2 regions of the Streptomyces sp. NBC_00078 genome follow, and region 2 is predicted to be linked to the other one. Evidence: riboswitches for the same ligand, from Rfam matches in the RefSeq annotation. Region 2 holds a riboswitch; the other holds the start of a gene.
What was found. A riboswitch is a leader RNA that binds a small molecule or an ion and turns the genes downstream of it on or off. The one in region 2 is predicted to bind glycine.
Positions count from the first base shown of each region.

Region 1: another riboswitch for glycine. It lies ahead of gcvP (aminomethyl-transferring glycine dehydrogenase); the one in region 2 lies ahead of gcvT (glycine cleavage system aminomethyltransferase GcvT).

Region 1 is NZ_JAPELX010000001.1:1,409,313-1,412,712, forward strand. Features, by position in the region: gene gcvP (aminomethyl-transferring glycine dehydrogenase) at 1-1,738, opposite strand, end outside; glycine riboswitch at 1,916-2,011, opposite strand; gene OOK07_RS06570 (PRC-barrel domain-containing protein) at 2,125-2,502, shown strand; gene OOK07_RS06575 (DNA polymerase IV) at 2,509-3,400, opposite strand, start outside.
Region 2 is NZ_JAPELX010000001.1:6,453,378-6,456,777, reverse strand. Features, by position in the region: gene OOK07_RS30460 (enhanced serine sensitivity protein SseB) at 1-777, opposite strand, end outside; gene OOK07_RS30455 (AAA family ATPase) at 865-1,539, opposite strand; glycine riboswitch at 1,713-1,811, shown strand; glycine riboswitch at 1,812-1,919, shown strand; gene gcvT (glycine cleavage system aminomethyltransferase GcvT) at 1,963-3,081, shown strand; gene gcvH (glycine cleavage system protein GcvH) at 3,202-3,400, shown strand, end outside.

The sequences.
Region 1 (3,400 bases), 5.0 Mb from region 2:
CGGCCAGCTCGCCCTGCGAACCGGCGTTGGGCTGCAGCGACACCTTGTCGTACCCGGTGACCTCGGCGAGCCGCTCCTCCAGCTCACGGATGAGCGTGAGGTACCCCTGCGCCTGATCGGCGGGCGCGAACGGGTGCAGCTGCCCGAACTCGGGCCAGGTGACCGGCTCCATCTCCGTGGTCGCGTTGAGCTTCATGGTGCAGGAGCCCAGGGGGATCATGCCGCGGTCGAGCGCGTAGTCGCGGTCGGCGAGCCGGCGCAGGTAGCGCAGCATCGCGGTCTCGGAGCGGTGCTCGTGGAAGACGGGGTGGGTGAGGAAGGCGTCATTGCGCAGCAGGGCCTGCGGGATCGCCTCCCCGGCGGCCTCGTCCAGCGCCTCGATGTCACCCTCGACCCCGAAAGCGGCCCACACGGCACCCAGTTGGGCCCGCGCGGTGGTCTCGTCACAGGCGATCGACACATGGTCGGCGTCCACGAGGTGGAGGTTGACGCCGTTCTCGCGCGCGGCTGCGACGACGTCGGCTGCGTGCCCGGCGACGCGCGCGGTGAGCGTGTCGAAGTACGAGCCGTGCACGACCTCGACACCGCCGGCGGTGAGCCCCGCGGCGAGGATCGTGGCGTACCGGTGGGTGCGCTGAGCTATGCCCCTCAGCCCCTCGGGCCCGTGGTACACGGCGTACATACCGGCCATGACGGCGAGCAGCACCTGGGCGGTGCAGATGTTGCTGGTCGCCTTCTCGCGCCGGATGTGCTGCTCGCGGGTCTGCAGCGCCAGCCGGTAGGCCTTGTGCCCGTCGGCGTCCACGGACACACCCACGAGCCGCCCTGGCAGGCTGCGCGCGAACTTCTCGTGTACGGCCATGTAGCCGGCGTGCGGCCCGCCGAAGCCCATCGGCACACCGAACCGCTGCGTCGTACCGACGGCGATGTCCGCACCGAGCTCGCCGGGCGACTTCAGCAGCGTCAGCGCGAGCAGGTCGGCGGCGACGGTGACGAGCGCGCCGAGCTCGTGTGCCTGGTCGATCAACGCCTTGATGTCGCGTACGACACCGGAGGCACCCGGGTACTGGACCAGCACGCCGTTGATCTCACGCCCGGCGATCTCCGCCGGAATGCCCTCGCTGAGGTCGGCGACCACGACCTCCACGCCCGTCGGCTCGGCGCGGGTCTCGATCACGGCGACGGTCTGGGGCAGCACGTCCGCGTCGATGAGGAACAGGCCCTTCTTGTTCCTGCCCATGCGCCGGGACAGCGCCATGGCCTCGGCGGCGGCCGTGCCCTCGTCGAGCAGCGAGGCACCGGAGGTCGGCAGCCCGGTGAGGTCGGCGACCATCGTCTGGAAGTTCAGCAAGGCTTCGAGGCGCCCCTGCGAGATCTCCGGCTGGTAGGGCGTGTACGCCGTGTACCAGGCGGGATTCTCCATCACATTGCGCAGGATGACGGGCGGGGTGAAGGTCCCGTAGTACCCCAGCCCGATCATGGAATCGAGAACCTGGTTCCGATCCGCCAGCGAACGCAGCTCGGCCAGCACCTCGGCCTCGGTACGCGCGCCCGGCAGATCCAGGGCATCGGCGTTCTTGATCACATCCGGCACCGCGGCGGCCGTGAGCTCGTCCAGAGAGCCGTAGCCGACATGCGCGAGCATCTTGGCCCGAGCCTCATGATCGGGGCCGATGTGACGCTGCTCGAAGGGAATCCCCTTCTCGAGCTCGGAGAGCGGAATGCGATGGGCGGTCATTTGCGGAGGCCTCCTGGTCTGCCACGACCTTCGAGGGGTACCACGGCGCGGGTACCCGATCGGCCTCCCCCTCTGTCATCTCGACCTGAGAGCTTCACCGGATCACCCGAGGATGTCCGGCTTTCACCGTCGGTGAGAGCGGAAGCCGTCGACACCCGCCCTGCTTTCCAGAGTGACCTCGTCCGCGCGGTACGTGAGCCTGAGAGATTCCGGGGAGGATTTGCTCCTTCGGCGCCTCCGGTGGCGTCCGGAGGACTCTCCCGCACGGGGTCAGCAGCCGCTGTCAGCCTACCAGCGAGCGCACCACCCGGTCCTTCGAGTGGCCGCCTGCCCCTATGTGCTCTTTTGTAGTGCTTACGAATGAGTTGCGACCAAGTGGAGGGCCCGTGCAGACCGACATCGATCCGCGCAACCTGATCGGCCGCAAGGCGTTCGACCGCAACGGCACCAAGCTCGGCACCATCGACGAGGTCTATCTCGACGACGCGACCGGCGTGCCGGAGTGGGCGGCCATACGCACCGGCCTGTTTTCCCGGGACGCCTTCGTCCCCCTGGAGCCCAGTGAACTGGTCGAGGGCACCCTCCACGTCCCCTTCGACCGCACTCTCATCAAGGACGCCCCCGACTTCGGGGTCGGCCGCCACCTCTCCCCCGAACAGGAGCTTCAGCTCTACCACCACTACGGTCTCGACATCGCCTCTCCTCCCTCGGTCCCGGACCGGTCGTTCGGCAGAATCGCGGGCGCGGAGGATGCCGACGCCTGAGGCACGTCAACATGGGTCCCCCTTCACGGAAGCCCCGGATCCACCCGCCACCAACGGCAGCGGATCCGCCTGCTCCAGATCGGGGTCGTCGGTCCGGAACGTCCGCACCCGCCCCGGCTCCGAGTCGGGCGTCTCGAACCGCACGGTGACCCGCCCGAGCCCGCTGCCCTGCACCCACCCGTGCCCGAACCCGGCATGCCGCACGTCGTGCCCGGCGGGCCAGCGCCGCTCGGCGGGTGTCTCCTGCTCCGGTGCGGGTTCGTCCGCCGTCTCCTCCACCGACACCTCCGCCCGCTCCCCCGCGGCCTGCGCGAACAGATCCTCCTGCGTGTAGTCGGCGAGCCCGCTGACCCCGACACCGAGCAGTCGTACGCCACCGGTGGTGTCCACCATGTCCAGCAGCCGGGCGGCCGCCTCCCGCACCACTCCCGGATCGTCGGTGGGCCCCCGCAGCGTCTCTGAACGGGTGAGCGTCGAGAAGTCGTAGCGCCGCACCTTGAGCACGATGGTCCGCCCCGAAAGCCCCGCGCCGCGCAGCCGCCGCACGCACCGCTCGGCCAGCCGCTGCACCTCGAGGCCCACCCTCAGCCGGTCGTGGATGTCCACGTCGTAGGTGTCCTCGACCGACACCGACTTGGCCTCACGCTCCGCGACCACGGGCCGGTCGTCGTGTGCCAGCGCCATGGCGTGCAGCGCGTGCCCGTGGGCCTTGCCCAGCAGCCGGACCAGCTCGTCCTCGCCCGCCTCGGCGATCTCGTCGACCGTGGTGATCCCGGCCCGCCGCAGATGGTCCCCGGTCGCCGGCCCCACTCCCGGCAGCGTCCGCACCGACATCGGCCCGAGCAGCGCCCGCTCGGTCCCCGGCTCGATCAGCACCAGCCCGTCCGGCTTCGCCTCC
Region 2 (3,400 bases):
ATAGAACGGGCGCACCTGTTCTCGCATCCAGTTCGCCACCGGGTCGTCCGTCACGTCCAGGAGGACCAGGTTGACCGGCCACGGGGTGGGAACCGCGGTCGCCGCCCGCTCCAGGGCGGCCAGGGGAAGCGCCCGCAGGTCGCCCTCCCGCTGGGAGAGTTCGACGCCCACGAACATCACCGGGGCCGCCGTCTCGACGAGGGCGAGGCAGCGGCGGGCCGTGACGACCACGCCCGTCTGCGCGAACTCGGCACAGGCCGCGGCCAGGAAGTCGACCGGGTCGTCCTGCCAGTCCGGTTCGAAGAGCTTGACGCGGGCGCCGGCGGCCGGGCCGTCCAGCGGGGTGCGGCCCACCCGGCACAGCTCGGCGACCGCGGCCGGCGGAAGGGGGACGCCGACCACGCCGTCGGGGTTGAGCGCGAGACCCACCTGCGGGGGCAGCCCGCGGGCGAACTCGACGGCCGGGGCGATCGTGTACGACATGTGCGAGCCGACGACCTGGCGGAACTGCTCCTCGGAGCTGAAGACCGGGACATAGGCCTGGCCCTCGATCTCCAGCGTCGGCAGGTCGAGCGGGCCGCTGTTCGGGCCGCCGCCGCTGGGCAGCGGGACCCAGACGAAGCTGCGTCCGAGCACCTCGATGATCCGGCCGCCCGCCGAGGGCATGCCGAGGGAGGCCGACAGCACCTCCTCCAGTTCGTTGCCTGGCCATCCGCCGTGCGGATGGGGGTGTGCCTGTACGGGAAAGTCCGCGGGAAGATCCGCTGGGAAGTCCATCTGTGTCCGACCGCCTGCTGAGAACCACTGCCTGCTGAGAACCACTGCTGTGCCCGGAAAGGCTAACGGGTGGGACGGACAAAGGGGTCAGCCCGTGAAGCCGATCCTGCGCAGTACGTCCGCCGCGTCCCGGTCCAGCAGCACCGCCGAGCCGACCCCCTCGGGCAGATCGCCCCGCTCCACCGCACGGATCAGCCGGCCGGCCGCCGTGCGGTGACGCAGGAACGCGTAGCGGGAGACGCCGCGGCCGCGCTCGCGCTGGCCCAGAAGCGCCGCGCCGGGCGGGACGTCGAGCAGCACGAGGTGCAGGGTGCCGCCGCGGCGCCGGGCCTCGCGGGCCAGCCAGCCCCGCACCCAGGCCTGGGTGCCGCAGTCGTGCACGACGACGCCCTCGCCGCCGCGCAGGGCGCGATGCAGCCCGGCGTAGTGGGCGAGCCGGACGAGGGGGCGGTAGACCGCGTACGGCAGGAAGCGGGACGCGCGGGCGTCCCACCGGTCGCGGGCGTCCTGCGAGTCGATACGGACGCCACGCACCGCGCGCTCCATCAGCGTGGACTTGCCGCTGCCGGGCAGGCCGGTGACCACCACGAGATCGCGGGGGCCGAAGAGCAGGGCGTGCGGGCTGCGCCCCGAACGGTCGCGCAGATCGCGGACCACGGGTTCCGGCCGGACGCCACACGCCTCCTGGGCCGGGGCCGCGGGCTGCTCGGGCAGCGCGACGGCCGGGCTCGTGGCGTACGCCGTGGTCCTGTCCACCGTGATCGTCCTCCCCTGGGGCCGGGTTCGGAGTCCCCTGCCCTCCGAGTGTAAAGAGAAGGTAATGCGCGGTGTCTCGTGTTTTCGTGATCGCCTTGCCACAAGCCGGTTACAGACCGGGCCTGCCACCCTCGGACCCGGCGTGCGATGATGTGCGCGCCAACTGCATACCGGCCGTTTGAATCCGCGCGGGAGAGTCCCCAGCACCAGATCGCTGGGGCGCCGAAGGAGCAAGTCCCTCCCTTGAATCTCTCAGGCCCCGTTACCGCGCGGGCGAGGCACATCTGAAAAGCGGGCCGCCGTTCCCGGTGGTCCCACCCACGGTGCAAGCCATGCCGCGAGCGGTCATGGCGAACCTCTCAGGTTCCGATGACAGATGGGGAGGAATGCCCTCGCCTGTCCCGCTATGCCCTGGGAGACGACCGTCCGATGAGCAGTACCCACATCCGTCGTACCGCGCTCGACGCCCTGCATCGTTCCCTCGGTGCGACGATGACCGACTTCGCCGGCTGGGACATGCCCCTGCGCTACGGCTCCGAGCGCGACGAGCATCTCGCCGTACGGACGAAGGCCGGACTCTTCGATCTCTCCCACATGGGCGAGATCGCCGTGACCGGCCCGCAGGCCGCCCAGCTCCTGAACTTCGCCCTGGTCGGCAACATCGCCTCCGTCGGCGTCGGCCGCGCCCGCTACACCATGATCTGCCGGGCCGACGGCGGCATCCTCGACGACCTGATCGTCTACCGGCTCGGCGAGAGCGAGTACCTGGTCGTCGCCAACGCCTCCAACGCCCAGGTGGTGCTGGACGCGCTCACCGAGCGGGCCGCCGGCTTCGACGCCGAGGTGCGCGATGACCGGGACGCGTACGCGCTCATCGCCGTGCAGGGCCCGGAGGCCGCGGGCATCCTCGCCTCCCTCACCGACGCCGGCCTCGACGCCCTGAAGTACTACGCCGGCCTGCCCGGCACCGTCGCCGGCGTCCCGGCCCTCGTCGCGCGCACCGGCTACACCGGCGAGGACGGCTTCGAGCTGTTCGTCGCCCCCGGCGACGCGGAGAAGCTGTGGCAGGCGCTGACCGAGGCCGGCGCGTCCGCCGGGCTGGTCCCCTGCGGACTGTCCTGCCGGGACACCCTGCGCCTGGAGGCGGGCATGCCGCTGTACGGGCACGAGCTGTCCACCTCGCTCACGCCCTTCGACGCCGGGCTCGGACGGGTGGTGAAGTTCGACAAGGAGGGCGACTTCGTGGGCCGCGAGGCCCTGCGGGAGGCCGCCGCGCGCGCCGAGTCGAACCCGCCGCGCGTCCTGGTCGGCCTGGTCGCCGAGGGCCGCCGGGTCCCGCGCGCCGGTTACCCGGTCGTGGCCGGCGGTGAGGTGATCGGCGAGGTCACCTCCGGTGCGCCCTCCCCCACGCTGGGCAGGCCGATCGCGATGGCGTACGTCGACGCGGCGCACGCGGCCCCTGGGGCGCCCGGCGTGGGCGTGGACATCCGGGGCAGTCACGAACCGTACGAGGTCGTGGCGTTGCCGTTCTACAAGCGCCAGAAGTAGAAACTGGGCGGCGGGCGGCCCGTCCACGGACGTGACCCCGCGCACATCTTCCCTGCTCACACGCGTATCCAGCAGTCACCCATTCATCAGCACTCCCTCGCGTACAGGAGAATTCAGGCCATGAGCAACCCCCAGCAGCTGCGCTACAGCAAGGAGCACGAGTGGCTGTCGGCCGCCGAGGACGGCGTCTCGACGGTCGGCATCACGGAGTTCGCGGCCAACGCGCTCGGCGATGTCGTCTACGCCCAGCTTCCCGAGGTGGGCTCCGCCGTGACCGCGGGCGAGACCTGCGGCGAACTGGAGTCGACCAAGTCGGTCA